DNA from 3 places in the Marinobacter metalliresistant genome. Region 3 is predicted to be linked to each of the others. Evidence: predicted binding sites of a transcription regulator. Region 3 holds the regulator's gene; each other region holds the start of a gene.
The links. Region 3 encodes FliA, which starts transcription of late flagellar genes. Its sites were predicted from a motif close to CTAAAGTTTNNNNNNNNNNNGCCGNTAA; they were not measured.
Positions count from the first base shown of each region.

Region 1 (3,021 bases), 1.1 Mb from region 3:
CTGGTCTGGCTGGTGACTGTAGACAGTTCCTCGGAGGAAGCTGCGATGTTGGAGGCGCCGGATTCGATGCTTCTGACCAGTTCCCGGAGGCTGGTGACCATGGTCGCCAGGGCAGCCATCAAGCGGCCAATCTCATTGGTTCCAGAGGCGTTTATGTCGACCGTCAGGTTGCCGGAAGCAACTTCAGATGCGATGTCTACCGCCTGGTTGACCGGTGCCACAATCGAGCGGGTAATGAGATAGGCCATTAATATACCGAGCACCAGAGCGATACTTGTCGCGCCAAAAATCAGCCAGGATGCTTGCTGACGGTCCGTTTCCATTTTTTCGGCCTGCAGGGCACGGAGGCTGTTCGCAGACTCAATGGCGCTTCTCGCTGTACTGACCATTTCCTCCGATAAGCGGCTGCCCGTTTGGGTCAGTTCTACAGCCGTACGGAACTCGTTGGCATAGGTGTCGAGCGCCGCGTTGATCTGTTCTTTTTCTTCGGCAGTGATGGCAGCTGATTTCAGCGGGCTCTGGACCCTTTTGGCATCGCCAAGAAACGCCTTGACGCTGGCGTCATCATGCTCGATCAGAAACTTTCGTTCTGACCGGCGCATATCCTCGAAAATCGCTGAGGCAAAGAACAGCGAACTATGGGCCTTCAGGGACGACCCGAAAATTCTGGCACTGGTCTCAAGGCGGTTGAGGGCCTTTTCCCGATCACTGATGTTTTTCTCAACCTCTCCCATCAGTTGCTGATACTGTTTTACACCAGACTGAATGCGGCCCAGCTTGTTAACGTCTTCGCTGACCTCCAGCAGGGGTTTTATCTCGTTGGTTAGTTCGAGAACGCGGTCGCCTTGCGCTTGCGTTTTGGTGACTGCATCAGCTTCGCCTGTCAAAAGGAAGTTCTTCTCTTCCACGCGAGCTTCCGTAAGGCCGGTATTCACTTGCCCCAGCATGGCAACAATATTTGACATTTTGCTGTAGCTGTCCAGGGCGCGGTCACCCACCACGCCCACCAGAATGGTCAGTAACAGCAGGATGGCGAAGCCGCTGGCCAGCCTGGTCCGGATGGTCATATTGGAGAAGAGTTCTGGAAAACGCATTGATTCAATGTCCCTGGAGGAGGTGAGATTTGCCGGTTCAGCCTTTATCGCTTCTCGCCCTGGTTGTGGAAACCGGGAGGCGTTCTGATGCGCCCTGAAGAGTTAAAGTGCCTTTTGTTTGACTTATATTAAGTCGGTTTACGGCTGCGTATTCCAGAACTTTACCGTTACAGTTGATTGCCGGGTGTTTTCGAACGTGATACGGAATAGAGGGTTGCTGAGAATTTAAAGCTATCAGAATTGAGCCGCCGGTTTACCACATCAGATCATCGGGGATCTCATAACCCGCATAGGGATCATCTTCTCCCGCGTCATCCTTCTTGCGATCGTGGAGCACGACAACGGCATTTTCGTCACGTTCCAGAATCTTCCGGGCAACGCCCTCTGCCACGATCTCGTAATTGTCGTTGACATGGACAATGGCCAGTCGGCCGCGGGACAGCTGATCGACCATTTTGTCGTCTACAAAAATCTTCTTGATCTTCTTGCCATGGACAAACTGATAGGAGGTTTCCCCCCGGCTTCGGTCGAGGCGGTTCGATTCAACCAATTGGCGGATCTGTGCCTGGATTGCTTTCCTCTCAGCCGCGTGCTGGCGCTCAAGGTTCAACTGACGGTCCCGTTCTGCCTTTTCTTCGCGGGCCTGGCGTGCCCGGATTTCGGCTTCGTTAACCTGAACCGCGCCCTTGGGTTGCTGCTTACGTTGCTTGCGCTTTTCAGTGCGAATGGTTTTGGCTTTTTTCTCATCGGCAAGGCCGGCTTTCAGCAATTGGTCCTGAAGGGTTGCCATCAGTAACTCCGTTCTTTAGTTGCAAATTCTGGTATCATTCTGGCCTAGTATACGCCCTCATTATTGCCTTCATAACCAGCATCCGCTGATTCCGGGATTTTCTTTTATGTCTTCTTTTAATGACTTCGGTTTGTCTTCTGCCATGCGTGCAAATCTTGAGCAGCTGGGTTTTACAAAACCCACCGAGATACAGGCAAAGGCATTAGCGCCAGGGCTTGCCGGTAAAGACGTGATTGCCATGGCAAAAACCGGGAGTGGTAAAACCGCTGCATTTGGCATCAGTCTGATTGAGCGGCTGAATCCACGGTTGTTTGCGGTGCAGTCGTTGATTTTATGCCCGACCCGGGAGCTGGCGGATCAGGTGGCGAAGGCGTTGAGGGAGCTGGCCCGCGCCCGCGAGAACGTCAAGATACTGACCCTGTGCGGAGGTGTGTCGATCGGGCCGCAGATCGGTTCGCTCAGTCATGGGGCGCACATTGTTGTCGGCACGCCGGGACGGGTTCAGGACCACCTGCGCAAGGGGACTCTCTCGCTCGCGCGCCTGAAGACTGTCGTTCTTGATGAAGCAGACCGGATGCTGGATATGGGATTTCAGGATGCCATGGAAGACATCCTCTCGCAGACGCCAGGCTCGCGGCAGACCATGATGTTCTCGGCAACCTGGCCGGCTCCGATCCGTGAACTCAGCAAACAGTATCAGAAAGACCCGGTGGACGTGCGCGCGGAAACCGCTGGCGAGAATCCGGACATCGAAGAGCTGTTCTACGAGGTGTCGCCCCGGCAGAGGGCGGATGCCATTGTGGCACTGCTCTCCGGGAGACAGCCTGAGTCGTGTATCGTTTTCTGTACCACAAAACAGCAGTGTGACGAGATGGCGGAAGACCTGGGCAATCGGGGGTTTTCGGCGCTGGCGTTGCATGGTGATCTGGAACAAAGGGATCGTGACAGTGTGCTGGTGCGTTTTGGTAATCAAAGCTGTTCGATTCTGGTTGCCACCGACGTGGCTGCCCGTGGTCTGGATATCAAGTCCCTGCCGCTCGTCATAAATGCGGAACCGGCGCGGGACCCTGAAGTTCACACCCATCGCATCGGACGTACCGGGCGAGCAGGGGAGCAGGGCCATGCAGTTACCTTCTG
Region 1 is NZ_CP101118.1:90,042-93,062, forward strand. It holds gene NLK58_RS00415 (methyl-accepting chemotaxis protein) at 1-1,094, opposite strand, end outside; gene NLK58_RS00420 (DUF2058 domain-containing protein) at 1,348-1,884, opposite strand; gene dbpA (ATP-dependent RNA helicase DbpA) at 1,991-3,021, shown strand, end outside.
Region 1: NLK58_RS00415 (methyl-accepting chemotaxis protein) is a predicted target of FliA. The motif match lies at 1,232-1,259, and genes of this name have one in related genera.

Region 2 (3,021 bases), 610 kb from region 3:
ATCACGTAGCCACCGACGGCTCCGGCGCCGAAGCCCGGAGTGAAAACCATCGATCGTTTGCTGATCGCCCCGTCGAAGACGGCATCGGCCAGCGCGATCGGGATGCTCGCCGCTGAGGCGTTGCCGACCTCGGCGATGTTGAAGTAAATGTCCTTGGCGTCGATCCCCTGGGGCTCGGCAAGCTCGATGATCATTGTCTTGTTGGCCTGATGGGGCACGATTATGTCGATCTCAAGCCCGAGCTCGGAAAGCTCGCCCATCATCTGGTTCAGGTAGCGCTTGACCAACGCCTTGACCTCGGGGCCATAGACCGTGATGTCGTTGTCGAAATCGTGATTCGGCCAGATGATTGAGTTGACCTGACTGGCGGGTCCGCTCGCATAGGTCTGGACCACATGAATGTCACGTTCACCGTCGGACGGCGCGATCACCACGGCGGCGGCCCCGTCGCCAAAGATCATCCGCGACGGTCGGGCATTGCCGATCTTGTCCGAGAACTTTTCGGCCATGACCAGCAGGACCGGACGTTCAATCTCCCGCAGCAAGCGGACCGCCTCGGCGACGCCATACGGGAACCCGGCGCACGCAGCGACGATGTCGGCCGAGCAATGGGTCTGCATGATGCCCAACTGGCCTGAGAGCCAGGTGGCGGTCGACGGAATCAGTCGGTTCGAGGTACAGGAGCAGAACAGCACTGCACCGATCTCCTCGGACCTGCGACCGGCATGCGTCATCGCTGCCCGCGCGGCCTCAAGGGCGATATTCTCCAGTGGCTCGGCGGTATAACGGCGCCGTTCGATGCCGGTTTTGTCGGCGATTTCCTCCGCGCTCATGGGCGACCATGAGGATGGGGAGTTCCGGACCACATCCTCGTTTGAGCAGACGACCTCACCCTTGCGGATTGCCAGCGCCTCGATCTTCGGTTGGATTGGTGCATCGTCGCCGATCACCACCGGCGGATAGGGTCGCACGGGCTCGACGGAAGGATCTGGCGTCGGCGCTTGCTTCGCGCCGGTGATACCACTCTTTTCGTGGTTGATGAAGTCGAGCACGTGGCGGTTCTTCGGATAATACAGCACGACGATGTCGTCATCCTGCATCTCGGCCAATGGCTTCAGCCTGGCCTGGCTCCGGTCCCAGGGGTGCTGGTTGTGCAGCACCATCGCCCAGCGCCGGAGCGCCTCGAGTTCGGCCTGCTCGTCTGAGACATCAAGGATGTCGTCGATGCTGTAGCGCGGGTGGTCGGGATTATAGTTGCCGAGGGTGGTTGTCTTAGCGCCGGCAGTGGCGAGCGCCTCGGCAATCGTGGCCTTGATTGGCGGCAGTGACGCTGCGAGATGGAGCTTGTTTGAGAAGCCGTCAAAGAGCATGTCGAACAGCTCGTCTTCAGCCGTTTCGTTCCACTTCGCCGGAAGCTGCCCGTAGGCTTCGCGGACACTTGCGGACTTGGCTTCCCGCCCCTCCCAGGGGTGCAGCAAAGACACGAAGACATCGTCGCGGGTCCGCGGGACATCGCGCCAGCGCATCGGCTGCTTGTCGTACATCACCAGCGCGTAACGGTTCGCCCAGAAAAGGTGCAGGCCGATGTCGCGCAACAGGTCATAGCGCGTCGCATAGCCTCCCGCAGCCGCCCGTTCGGCGATTTCAGTGCCGGTCGGAGCCTTCACTTCGAAGTCGCGCCGAATGATCGCCTTCAACTGGTTGAGATCGGTGATGATCGAGAAGTCGAGCTCGGTAAAGATACTTGAGGGAAACACCAGCTTTCCATGTTTGTTCAGTCGAAACGGTTTCATGAATGCTCCTTGCAGATTCTGCCTGCGTCTCTGCCGGCCCCGGGAATCAGACTTTGCTCCGGTAATTCGCCAGTTTCTCGGTGGTGTGTACTAGGCAGTATAGCTGCTATTGGCCCTGTGCCTTCTTTTGGCCTCGCAGGCTAATGGGTGTCCCGGTTTTGGTCTTTTAAGTTCTGTTGAGCCCTGCCGATAACCCAAAAACGGTTCCTACTCTTACAGAGGACGCAAATAAAAATGAATGCAGTCGCTTCGGAAAGTCGTCCACGGCAGCCTTTGGTATTCCGTGTCAGCAGTGTATTGGTTCTGGTCCTGTTCGCCCTGGTTGTGATGATGCCGGGATTTGCCATGGCCGGGTTTGGGTTGGCTGCCGTGATAACCGGGTTGGCCTGGTGGTTGGGCCGTGACCGGGTGGCCAGCGCTGAAACGCCGACTGAACCCGATGCGGGCCAGAGTCACGGGGTGCTGGATATATCAAGGGACCAACCGGTCGGCTCCGGCCAGGCAGGGCGGATTGCCAGAGAACATAATGAACTGTTGGCCAGCATGCGGGGCGCCCTGTCGGATCTGCGCCATCATGCGGTGCAGGTGGCGGTGCAGTCGGCCAGGCTGCGCAAGCTCACCGGCGAGGCGCAGCAGAGCGCCAGCAAGCAGGAACAAGTCTCCGAGCTGATTGCCCAGTCCAGTGGTGAGGGTGCCACGGCACTGGAGGACATTACCCAGCGTACCGGGTCGGTCTCGGAGCTCAATTCCCGTAATCTCGACGGGGTGCGCGAGTCCAATCAGGCGTTGTCCCAGGTGGCCGAACGAATTCGGCAGGTCAACGACCAACTGCTGACCTTCCGCGAGACCGTGGCCGGGCTCAGCGAAAGCGCTGGCAAAATCGGCAAGATTCTAGAGATGGTGCAGGGGTTCTCGGACCAGACCAACCTGTTGGCGCTGAATGCCGCCATCGAGGCGGCACGGGCGGGGGAGGCCGGTCGCGGTTTCGCCGTGGTGGCGGATGAAGTCCGCCAACTGGCCCAGAAAATTGCGTCGGCGACCGGCGACGTGCATCAGATCATCAGCGACATGGATGCCCGGGTCGGTCACACCGAGAAGGACACCGAGCAGCTGCTTGAACAAACCGATCAGGCCCGGGAAGAGGTGACCTCGACCGCTTCCCAGTTCGACGACATGTTGCAGTACATTGAGCAGGCGCACGAGGAGCTTCTGTCCATCACCTCTTCCG
Region 2 is NZ_CP101118.1:1,760,589-1,763,609, reverse strand. It holds gene NLK58_RS08250 (3-oxoacyl-[acyl-carrier-protein] synthase III C-terminal domain-containing protein) at 1-1,793, opposite strand, end outside; gene NLK58_RS08245 (methyl-accepting chemotaxis protein) at 2,028-3,021, shown strand, end outside.
Region 2: NLK58_RS08245 (methyl-accepting chemotaxis protein) is a predicted target of FliA. The motif match lies at 1,959-1,986, and genes of this name have one in related genera.

Region 3 (3,021 bases):
GAAACCGGTTTGCCGGTGGCCTACTACACTGACGGGCAAAAGATTCCCGAAGACCTGCACCACGCGGAAGCGGTTCCGCTGGTGCGGCTGGCCGTGGACCGGCTTAAAACTCTCCAGAAACAGCAGGCGGTCGCAGAAGGAGCCTGAGAGAGCGGGCGCTGAGAGCGGACAGACTGACAGCGAGCGTCCGAAAAGACAGCACCCGGCTAAACGTGGCGAGAGACAAAAAACAGTATGAGCAAAGCACAACCGGTACAGGTGATTGCAGTTTCCGGCGGAAAAGGTGGAGTCGGCAAGAGTAACGTGTCGGTTAACCTCGGGATTGCCCTGGCACAGAAAGGCCGGAGAGTCGTGCTTCTTGATGCCGACCTCGGGCTGGCCAATATCGATGTACTGCTCGGTATTACCGCCAACCGGAACCTTCAGGATGTGCTGGCGGGCGACTGTGACCTCAAGGACGTTCTGGTCGATGGCCCCGGTGGCATCAAGATTGTACCGGCGTCCTCCGGTACCCAGCGAATGACCCAGCTCAGCCCCATGGAGCATGCCGGGCTGATCAACGCGTTCAGCGAACTCGGTGACCAGATTGATGTGCTGATCGTAGACACCGCCGCGGGCATTTCCGAATCAGTGGTGAGCTTTCTGAGAGCCTCCCAGGAGCTGCTCCTGGTGGTGTGCGACGAGCCCACCTCCATCACCGACTGCTACGCCCTGATCAAACTCATGAACCGTGATTACGGCACCAACCGTTTCCGCATTCTTGCCAATCAGGTGAGAAATGAGCAGGAAGGCCGGCACCTGTTTGAAAAACTGACCCGGGTCACCGAGCGCTTCCTGGATGTGGCACTACAATATGTCGGCATGGTGCCTTACGATGAAGCCGTGAAAAAAGCGGTTCAGCGGCAGCGGGCAGTGCTGGATGTCTATCCCAGGGCGAAAGCTTCCCTGGCGATCAAGGCGCTGGCGGAAAAAGTTGATAACTGGCCGCTGCCTTCCTCTCCCCGTGGGCATCTGGAATTCTTTGTGGAGCGGCTCGTCGAAGTCTGAATCGGATCCAGTCAAACAAAAAAACCGGATACATGACATTGGCGAAAAACCTCGGAATCTATAACCAGTCAGGCGCGCAGAAGCCTTCCCAGCTCGTTGAGGAGCACGCGCCTCTGGTCAAGAAAATTGCCCTTCATCTGATGGCCCGGCTACCAGCCTCTGTGCAGCTTGACGACCTGATGCAGGCCGGAATGATCGGCCTGCTCGAGGCGGCTCAACGCTACAGCGCCACCAGGGGCGCAACCTTCGAGACCTACGCAGGCATCCGGATTCGCGGTGCCATGGTGGATGAGATCCGCAAGGGCGACTGGGTTCCCCGTTCTGTGCACCGTAATACCCGCCGCATTTCCCAGGCCATCAAGGCCGTTGAAGATCGTCTCGGCCGGGAAGCCCAGGATCTGGAAGTGGCTGAAGAACTGGGCATGGGGCTGGCCGAGTACCATTCCTACCTCTCCGACTCCAACAGCGGCCGACTTTTTAGTCTCGATGAGCTCAATGAATCCGGCGAGCTGCCGATAGAACAGACAGAGCCACGGGATAATCCGCTCGAAGGACTCTCGTCCGACGCGTTCCGCCGCAGTCTTGCTGAGGCTATAGAGGAACTGCCGGAGCGGGAAAAACTGGTGCTGAGCCTGTATTACCAGGACGAGCTGAACCTCAAGGAAATCGGCGCGGTGCTCGGCGTCAGTGAAAGCCGGGTCAGCCAGATTCACAGCCAGGCGGCCTTGCGCCTTCGCGGACGGTTATCGGACTGGCGCCAGGATACGGGCAACTGATCACCGCCTTTGTGTGTCTGCAGCGGAGCAGTCTGTAGTTTTTGGTAACCGATGCTTTACAACCGAAGCAAAGATCAGACAATAAGCGGTTAAAACAGCGGCCTGCTAGACTTCGAGCCGAAAGGTCAAACGAATTCCGGGTGTTACTAACTGGAGGTCCCATTGGACAAGAACATGAAAATTCTCATTGTGGATGACTTTTCCACAATGCGACGGATCATCAAGAACCTGCTGCGCGATCTTGGCTTCACCAATACCGATGAAGCCGATGACGGCAACACGGCGCTGCCGATGCTCAAAAGCGGAAAGTATGATTTTCTGGTAACCGACTGGAATATGCCGGGCATGTCCGGTTTCGATCTGCTCAAGGCCGTCAGGGCTGACGAGAACCTGAAAACCCTGCCGGTGCTGATGGTAACCGCAGAGGCCAAGCGGGACCAGATTGTTGCCGCTGCCCAGGCAGGCGTGAATGGCTATGTTGTCAAGCCGTTTACTGCTGCGGTGCTCAAGGAAAAGATTGAGAAAATCTTTGAAAGAATCCAGTAACCAGAGGTCGGATGGCTCTCATGAGCGATAGCAAAAAGAACCATCGGGGCCTCGAACCAGAGGTGACGGAAAAGCTCCAGCGTCAGGCAACCGAACTGGCTGAAAGCGTCAATGCCGGCGAATATGCCAAAGCCATGACCCTGATCAATGAACTCAGCGAAGTCAGGGATCAGAGTCTGTACCGGGAGGTCGGGCGACTGACCCGAAGCCTGCACGAAGCGATCCGGAACTTTCAGATAGATCCCCGTAACGCTGAACAACAGGAAGCGCTGTCAAAAATGACAGATGCCTCTGACCGTCTCGAATACGTGGTGCATATGACCGGTGAAGCGGCCAACCGGACCATGGATCTGGTCGAGGCAACCATGCCGGTAGCCAACGCACTGAGAGACGAGGCGGCAGCCTTGCGGGACGAGTGGCAACGTTTGCGCCGCAGGGAGATGCAGCCGGCAGAATTTCGCCAGTTGTATGGCCGGATCGACAAGTTCTTCGCTGGCATGGCCACGGACGCGGACACCATGTACAACAATCTCTCGGAAATACTGCTGGCCCAGGATTTCCAGGATCTCACCGGGCAGGTCATCCAGAAAGTCACCACGCTGGTGAAAGAGGTTGAGGAACAGATGCTCAGTCTGGTGGTGATGGCCAGTCA
Region 3 is NZ_CP101118.1:1,146,594-1,149,614, reverse strand. It holds gene flhF (flagellar biosynthesis protein FlhF) at 1-147, shown strand, start outside; gene NLK58_RS05340 (MinD/ParA family protein) at 235-1,047, shown strand; gene NLK58_RS05335 (RNA polymerase sigma factor FliA) at 1,080-1,823, shown strand; gene cheY (chemotaxis response regulator CheY) at 1,986-2,369, shown strand; gene NLK58_RS05325 (protein phosphatase CheZ) at 2,390-3,021, shown strand, end outside.